DNA from 2 places in the Shewanella cyperi genome. Region 2 is predicted to be linked to the other one. Evidence: predicted binding sites of a transcription regulator. Region 2 holds the regulator's gene; the other holds the start of a gene.

Region 1 (4,349 bases), 2.1 Mb from region 2:
CGCCGTCGATCCGGCTGCGAAACACCCAGCACAGGCCACCATCCCGATGGCGGGCCAGGTAATAGTCACGCTGTTGTGGTTGCTGTTGCCACCAGGGGCTGCGAAAACGCTCGGGCCCCCGCAGCAATGTTATGTCGTCGGCGGCAATGGGGCTCGGCGCAGGCAAGAGCCAGGCCGGGCGACAGGCCAGTCTTTGTCTGGAACTGAGTCCGCCACCCTTGCAGGGTTCCCCGGCAGCGTGTGCCTGCCAGGCGGATTCCGGCAACAGGGCATCCCGGAAACTGAGGCGCTTCAGGCTCCGGGCCCCAAGCCTTGCCTCCAGCCGCGCCAGCAGGATCTCCTGCTGCTGCTCTTTGGCCATCAGCCCCTGGCTCTTGGTCAACTGGCGTCTGGGAACAAAGCGCCTGGCCGCCAGGGTCAGGGCCACCACGGGCTGACTCAGGCTGTGGCGTTCCAGTTGCAGCCGGCACAGACTCAGCAGCGCCTCGGCCTGATACTCGGCAAAGGGATAGCTCAGCTCCAGTTGCAAAGGGGCGGTGTCCGGATCCCGGTAATGCAGGCTCAGCGTCAGCTGTTGCAGCGCCAACTGCCGCTGGCGCAGGTACAGGGCCAGTTCGGTAAACATGCGCCCCAGCACAAACACCAGTCCCTGCAATTCACAGGCTTCGAACAGCAACTCCTGCTTGTGCCTGTAATGCTCCGGCAAGCGGTAATACTCCAGGGGCTGGGGCAGATCGCCCCGGATCCTGGCCAGCAGCCCGGGCAGCCCGGGGCCGAAGCGGATCCCAAGCTCGGCGGCGGGCAACGCCAGCAGCGTTTGCAGTTGCACTATGCCCATGCCGGCAAGACGCGCCAGGCTGTCATCGTCCAGCGGCAGCATCTCAACCGGCACGGATCCCAGCGCCCTTGTCAGCGCTTTTGCCTGCGCTGCGAAATCGTTTGGCGGCGCTTGTGCGGCATCGGCGGCGGTAAGGTATTTGGACTCCGGCGGCCACCAGCCCCCTCTGGAACCACTGCCGGAGCCACTGCCTGAGCCACTGCCTGAGCCACTGCCTGAGCCACTGTCAGCACCACTGCCAAAGCCGTATGCAGTCAAGGGGCAGTAACGGGCAAGCAACTGGGCCGACAGCGGCGTGGGCCCCAGCGCCAGGGACACGCTGAACCCCAGCGTCTCGAAGCGGCGGCGACAAGCCAACAGCAAGGGCGGGAGACCGCCGAAGATCTGCACCATGGACCCCACTTCCAGCAGCAGGCTGTCGGGGCAAAGGCCCTCCTGCCCCGGGGGCACCACCCGGGCACTGAAACTGTAGGCCTGGCGACAAAGAAATTCCCGCGCCTGCTGCGCCAGAGCCGCCGACCCGGGAAAGGCCTCCAGCGCCGGGGCCAGCAGGGCTGCGGTAGCCATGCTCTGACCCGGCGCTATACCGGCCGCGCGGGCGATATCACAGCGACTCACAATGCGGGCTTTGGCGGGGTCGTACAGCACCATGGCCCGGGATGAGTCCAGACCGTGGCGATAGCGCAGAAAGTCCAGCTGCCAATGAGGCAGGTACAGCGCCAGAAACAGCATCAGCCCCAGGGTCCCCGGATCAATTGGCCCACAGGTGCATTGGCGGGCAGCAGCCTGTCATGGAGCGCCAGGTTCAGTGACACCTCCCCAGCGCCGCCACGGCGCTTGAGCAGACGGAGCCGCACCTGCGCCCCTTCGCCGGGCTCCAGCGCCAGCTTGAGCGGCACCGGATGGGCCTCTTGCTGGGATGGCAGGCAGACTATGCCGAGACTCTGGCCTTTTTCACTGGCCAGTTGCAGACGCCTTGCCTCACTCAGACTCAGGTGCGTCAGCCAGGCGAGCACCAGCTGGCAGCCGCCACTACTCAGCGCCTGCTCCATGGCCCACAGCTGCTCCTTGCGATCCAGGCTATCGACCCAGTAAAGCCGCTCCATGGCTATGCCCTGCTGCAACAGGTATTGGGGGACGGGCAACAGCGGCGGCGCCACCAGCAGCATCAGGGCATCGCTTTGCCGGCTGAGCGTGGCCAGCAGAGGCGACAGCAACGCCAGTTCCCCGAGGCCGGGATGGGGACAGATGAGTTCGCACAACCCCTGCCGCGGCCAGCCGCGGTCAGGCAACAGGGCATCAAGGCTGTCAAAGCCGCTGCCATGGCCGGGCACCAGCGGCGCTATCTCTTGCCCAACCCAGATATCCTGGCGTGCCAACAGTGATGGCAAGGCATGCACTGACTGTCGCTCTCCCATATCGGCTCCCATCAATCAAGCACTGTATTTATATACAGTATAGATAAGCAGACATGAAACGCCAAGCCCCTTGCAGGACTAGGCAGCCGGGATGGCAGCCGCTACACTGCCGCCACAGGACAACAGCACGGGAACAGCCATGGACTCCTCTTTACCCACCCTGGGTATGAACGAAAAAATCTGGTTAATAGTGGCCATGATCCCCGAGGGCAAGGTCTGCAGTTATGGCCGGATCGCCGATTATGCCGGCCTGCCTGGCCGGGCCCGCCACGTTTCCAAGGCACTCAAGCTGGCGCCTTGCGCACTGGGGCTGCCATGGCATAGAGTCATTAATAGCCAGGGCAAAATCTCCTTTCCACTCGACACTGAGGGTTTCCGTGAGCAGCAGGAATTACTGCGGGCCGAGGGGGTGACAGTGAACCGGGGCAAGATTGCCTTGTCTGAGTATGAGTGGCGCCCGGATCTGGCGACTCTGGTCATGGCCATGCCTTTCTGACTCAAGGAGTTTTATGCGTACTACTTATATACGTACTTTTATGCGTGCATTGGTGTTTGCGCTGACCGCGCTGCTGAGCCTGGCACTTCCAGCAGCCTGGGCCCAAAGCCCACTGGCCCCCCAAAGTGCCGAGTACAAGGTATTTTACGGTGACATCGAACTGGGTCAGGCCAGATACATACTGCCGCCGCCCGATGGCAACTTCTACCAGTACCAATTCGATTCCAGCCTGAGCCTCTTGGTGCTGAGCGACATGCGCCATATCCGCAGCGAATTTACCCTGGAAGGCAACAATCTGACCCCGGTGCGCTTTATGCACCAGCGGGAAGGTACGGGACCGACTTTCAATGAGCAGGCCGCCTTTCTCAAGAACCAAGGTGTGGTACACAGCCGTTATAAGGATGAAAAAGCCAAACTGCCCTACGAGGGCGAACTGTACGATCCCATGACGGTGCAGTTGCAGCTGAGATTGGATCTCAGTGCCGGCAAGGAGCACATGCTGTATCGCCTGGTTAAGGACAATGAAATTGACGATTACGAGTTCAAACTGGTGGGCAAGGAGCAATTGATCCTGGCCAGTGGCAGCTATGACACGGTCAAACTGGAAGTGATTCGTAAAAGCAAAAAACGTCAGACCTTTATCTGGTTTGCCCCATCACTGGCCTATCTGCCAGTACGTCTGACCCACTTCGAAAAGGGCGACAAACAGCTGGACATCCAACTGCTGAGCCACCAGTTCAGCGACACGCCTCCCCAACTGGCCAATAGTCCCGCGTCCTGATCTTTGGCAGGCAGCGGGCATTAGCCCGGCTGCCCCTCACACAAAAGCTCACCCCTGGCAAACAACTTCCACTGCCCCGGTGTCATCAGCTGCCAGGCCTCGTTGTCGGTCAGCGGCCGGGTGGCAATGACGGTCACCACGTCTTTGGGGGTGGTTTCCTTGTCAAAATCTATGACCACGTCCGTGTCTATCAGCTTGGCCTTGCCAAAGGGGGCGCGGCGGGTGATGTGGCACAGGTTATTGCTGCAAAAACACAGCAGGTGCTCGCCATCGGTGAGGATCATATTAAAGACACCCAGGGTGCGGATCTGCTCAGCCAACGCCGCGGCATAACGAAACACCGACTGCATATCCTCGGGCGGGGTATCGCCAAAGCGCTTGACCAATTGCTCCAGCAACCAGCAAAACGCCAACTCACTGTCGGTATCGCCCACGGGTCGGAAGCGGCTGACGGGAAAATGTGGCAGATAATCACTCAACTGACCGTTATGGGCATAGGTCCAATAGCGACCCCACAGCTCGCGGCTGAAGGGGTGGGTATTTTCCAATGCCACCTCACCGCGGTTGGCCTGACGAATGTGGCTGATCACTACCTCGCTCTTGATGGGATAGGATTTGATCAGTCTGGCAATAAGGGACTGGCTGGAGGGATGGGCATCCTTAAAGGTGCGACTGCCCTTACCCTCGTAAAAAGTAATACCCCAACCGTCCACATGGGGACCGGTCACGCCGCCACGTTCGGCCAGGCCGGTAAAGCTGAAAACAATATCTGTGGGCACATTGGCGCTCATGGCCAGCAATTCACACATCTTTTCC
Region 2 (4,349 bases):
CTGTTTGAGCAGCTTCAGATACAGATCCAACTGGCGCTCCAGCTGGCTGCGTTCCAGGGCATTTTGTTCGGAGGCCAACAATACCAAACTGTTGAGGGTAACCGAACTGGCGGCCGCCGCATTGTTGATCCGGGTCATCACCTGATTGGCCAGGGCATTGACCGCCGGCGTCAGCCAGGAAGGTTTCTGATCCGGGTCCTCATCCAGGGCACCGCGCCACTCGGGAACACGGTCGCTGAGGAAAGATTGCAGGGTGATGGGCTCGCCGAAATTCACATAGCCCTGACCAAAGTTGCGCAACTTGCGGATGATGCCCAGCACCTGCCACAGGGATTCCTTCTGCTTCTTCTTGCCGCTGAGTTCCTTGTGGTAGGTGGCCACTTCCATCACATGGTCATAGCCCAGATACACGGGCACCAGGGTGACCGGACGCTCTATGCCACGCAGTACACTGTTAAGCGTCATGGCCAGCATGCCGGTTTTGGGCGCCAGCAGACGACCGGTGCGTGAACGGCCACCTTCGGTGAAATACTCCACCGAATAGCCCTTGGCAAACAGCTGATCCAGGTATTCGCGGAACACTGCGGTATAGAGCTTGTTGCCATTGAAGCTGCGGCGAATAAAGAAGGCGCCGCCGCGACGGAACAAAGGTCCCGCCGGCCAGAAGTTGAGGTTAATGCCCGCCGCGATATGAGGCGGTACCATGCCCTGGTAATAAAGAATGTAAGACAGCAGCAGGTAATCCATGTGACTGCGATGACAGGGCACATAGACAATTTCATGGCCATCATGGTGCAGCTGACGCACCTGCTCGGCACCGCGGATATTGATACCGCTGTAGAGCTTGTTCCACAGCCAGGTCAGCATACGCTCAGCCACCCGCACCAGGCTGTCCGAATAGTCGGCCGCTATCTCGTCGAGATAACCTATAGCCGTTTCGCGGGCCTTGGCCTCGGAAACCTTCTTGGCAGCCGCTTCTTCGGCAATGGCCTTTTTCAGGTTATCGGACTGCAACAGCGCATGGAACATGGCCTGACGATTAGGCAACGCCGGACCTGTCATCACCTTGCGCTGACGGCGGAAATGCACCCTGGCCACCCGGGCCAGTTTCTGGGCAATGCGTTTGTCGGTGCCGTGTTCATCGGCCATATAACGCAGGGAAACCGCATTGGAAAATTGCACGAAGTTGTGACGACCGAGGAACAATATCATCAGGCACTTGCGCAACCAGGTGGGATTTTCCCGCTCCAGCAATGCCGCGCGCATGCTGTCATCTTCCTTGCCCGGAGTCCGGCCCCAATAAAGGCTCACCGGGACCAGCTGGATATCCAGCTCCGGCTTTTGCTTATGGACAGACAGTAACTGCATAAAAGCATTGAGGAAGGGTTCATTGCCCTGACGCTGCCCAAACAGGGGTTTTGCCCCCTCAAGGCAAACCACCCTCGGACTGCTCAAACCATTCACGTGCAGGGGCTCATAGGGGCTTGGCAAGCCAAACTTGGCGGTGACTTCACTCAGGGCGGCAATATCACTTACCGATTCGGTTTTCATGACGTAAACCAGGGGGCGTGCCGCATCAAGATTAAGATCGGCAAAAGGCTCCTGGGGCACCACTATGGTGTGCACCAGTTTTTTCTGGATCCAGCGGAGGGTTCTATACCACAGCGAGTCTTGGGTTGACATTCTTCTTCAGCAATCTTGGCCACTTCGTTAGCCGCATAGAATATCAGACCACACAGTCACAGTGCCAATAATCTAAACACTGGTTAATACTTGCGCTGTTTAAAATACTGTATATACTAACAGTAACTGTATAGAAAAACAGGAATGAGTATGAGACCGCTGACACCGCGCCAGGCTGAAATACTGGACCTGATCAAACGCAATATCGCCGATACCGGTATGCCGCCAACCCGTGCCGAAATTGCCACACGTTTGGGCTTCAAAAGTGCCAATGCCGCCGAAGAACATCTCAAGGCACTGGCCAAGAAGGGCTGTATTGAAATTATGCCCGGCACCTCCCGCGGTATTCGTCTTGCGGGCGACGAACATGAAGACGCTGAGCATCAGGGATTGCCGCTGATAGGTCAGGTGGCGGCCGGTGAGCCTATTTTGGCCCAGGAACACGTGGAGCAGTATTACCAGGTGGATCCAGCCATGTTCCGCCCCCAGGCCGACTTTTTACTGCGGGTTCGGGGCGACAGTATGAAGGACATAGGCATACTCGAAGGCGATCTGTTGGCGGTACACAAGATGCAGCAGCCGCGCAACGGTCAGGTGGTGGTCGCCCGGGTTGAAGATGATGTGACGGTCAAACGCTTCGAACGCAAGGGCAATGTGGTTTACCTGCATGCCGAAAACGAAGCCTACGCCCCGATAAAGGTGGATCTCAGCTGCCAAAGTCTGACCATTGAAGGTCTGGCGGTCGGTGTCATCCGTAATGGAGACTGGTTATGAACAAGCTGCTCGGTAATGCTCCCCGCCATCCCGGCCTGTGGCGCGACCTGCCCGCTGACAATGCCGGCGCCAATACGGAAGTCAGCATGCTGACCACCAGCGATCAGGGCCGTAACGAACTAAAGCACTTGTGCCCCCAATTGGCGCAGCTGAGTCATCAGGGTCGTTGGATAGTGCTGATCAGTCCGCCCAATATAGGCTACAAAGACCTCCTGGCCCAGGCCGGCGTGCGTATGGACAGAGTCTTACTGGTGCATGCCAAGGATGAAGTGGAAACCCTGTGGGCCATGGAAAAAGCGCTGACCAGTGGCACTTCCAGTGCGGTACTTTGCTGGAGCAGCAGCCTGGACCCCAGAGATGAACGCCGCTTACAGCTGGTTGCCAAGAGTGCGGTTGCCATGGGTGTCATATTTCAGGATGTAAATGCTCACTCTCATGGAAATCCTTGTCACCAAGCCGCTATTCCCATGACCCTTTCCAACCAGTTTCAACCGCTGCACTGATCCCCTTCCATCCCCTTGAGCCCCAGTGGGGCTCTTTTTTTCAATAATTTTTTCAGTTAATTAGAAAAGAAAGTGATCTTGATCAATATTTAAACTGCAAGTAATGTAGTTCAGGGTAACAACGATAGTTTGTTATATCCGGGATAGATTATGTCGTCGCAGTGAGCCCTGTTTAACCACGGCCCTCTGTGTATCAGACCGATATATTCAGCTGTAGGTGCAGGCGTGGTTAGCAAGGCAGTAGGCTACAGATAGAACAAGATAAACCGCCAACGCACTTTGAAGTCATCGTTGCTTTTTTGGGAACCGAAGAGTTTGCATAGAGCAGAGACTTACTGTGTGACTCTTCTTTGTAGTTGCGATTCGCAATTGACAGAGGAGACGTCTTGTGAAGCGATTGTTGTATTGTGTTCTGGTGCTGATGGCACCGCAATTGGCAGCGGCAGACATGTCGCTGAATATGACCCAGGGGGTGACAGAAATCAGTGGCAGGGTATATCACCTGCACATGACGATTCTGTACATCTGCTGCGCCATCGGGGTGGTGGTATTTGGCGCTATGATTTACGCCATGATCAACCACCGAAAGTCGAAGGGCGCCGTGGCGGCTCAGTTTCATGAGAGCACCAAGGTAGAAATAGCCTGGACGGTTATCCCTTTCATTATCCTTATCTCCATGGCCATACCGGCCACCAAAACCCTGATCGCCATGGAAGACCCTTCCAATGCAGATCTGACGGTGCAAGTCACAGGATCTCAATGGAAATGGCATTACAGCTATTTCGATCAGGACATCGCTTTTTACAGCATCTTGTCCACGCCGATGGAGCAGATCGAAGGTAACGAGGCCAAAGGCGAAAACTACTTACTGGAAGTAGACAAGCCGCTGGTCTTGCCTGCCAATCGCAAGATACGTTTCCTGATGACCTCAGATGACGTTATCCACTCCTGGTGGGTGCCTGCCTTTGCGGTGAAGAAGGACGCCAACCCGGGTTTCATCAACGAGGCCTGGACCCGTATCGACAAACCCGGCATCTACCGGGGCCAATGCGCTGAGTTATGCGGCAAGCAGCATGGCTTTATGCCCATAGTGGTGGAAGTCTTGCCCGAAGCCCAGTTTGATGACTGGCTCGTGGCCCAGAAAGCCTCTGCTCAACAGGCAGCGGCGGAAGCCCAAGCCTCGCTGACACAAACCCTGTCGATGGATGACCTCATGGCTCAGGGTGAACAAATTTACATGGCCCGTTGTGCTGCCTGTCACCAACCCAATGGTGCAGGTTTGGCGGGCGTATTCCCCGCGCTTAATGGCAGCCCCATAGCCACCGGCCCTGTCGCCAATCACCTGGAAATTGTGATTAACGGCAAGACGGGTACGGCTATGCAAGCCTT

Evidence for each region. Region 2 encodes LexA, which represses DNA repair genes until DNA is damaged. Its sites were predicted from a motif close to TACTGTATNNNNATACAGTA; they were not measured.
Region 1: the regulator LexA is predicted to act here: its motif matches at 2,277-2,296, upstream of imuA (translesion DNA synthesis-associated protein ImuA).

Annotation. Positions count from the first base shown of each region.
Region 1 is NZ_CP071501.1:1,915,457-1,919,805, reverse strand. Features, by position in the region: gene JYB84_RS08270 (Y-family DNA polymerase) at 1-1,570, opposite strand, end outside; gene imuA (translesion DNA synthesis-associated protein ImuA) at 1,570-2,256, opposite strand; gene JYB84_RS08260 (MGMT family protein) at 2,396-2,752, shown strand; gene JYB84_RS08255 (DUF3108 domain-containing protein) at 2,766-3,533, shown strand; gene JYB84_RS08250 (class II glutamine amidotransferase) at 3,554-4,342, opposite strand.
Region 2 is NZ_CP071501.1:3,968,612-3,972,960, forward strand. Features, by position in the region: gene plsB (glycerol-3-phosphate 1-O-acyltransferase PlsB) at 1-1,683, opposite strand, end outside; gene lexA (transcriptional repressor LexA) at 1,834-2,457, shown strand; gene JYB84_RS17640 (cell division inhibitor SulA) at 2,454-2,960, shown strand; partial or broken gene coxB (cytochrome c oxidase subunit II) at 3,349-4,349, shown strand, end outside.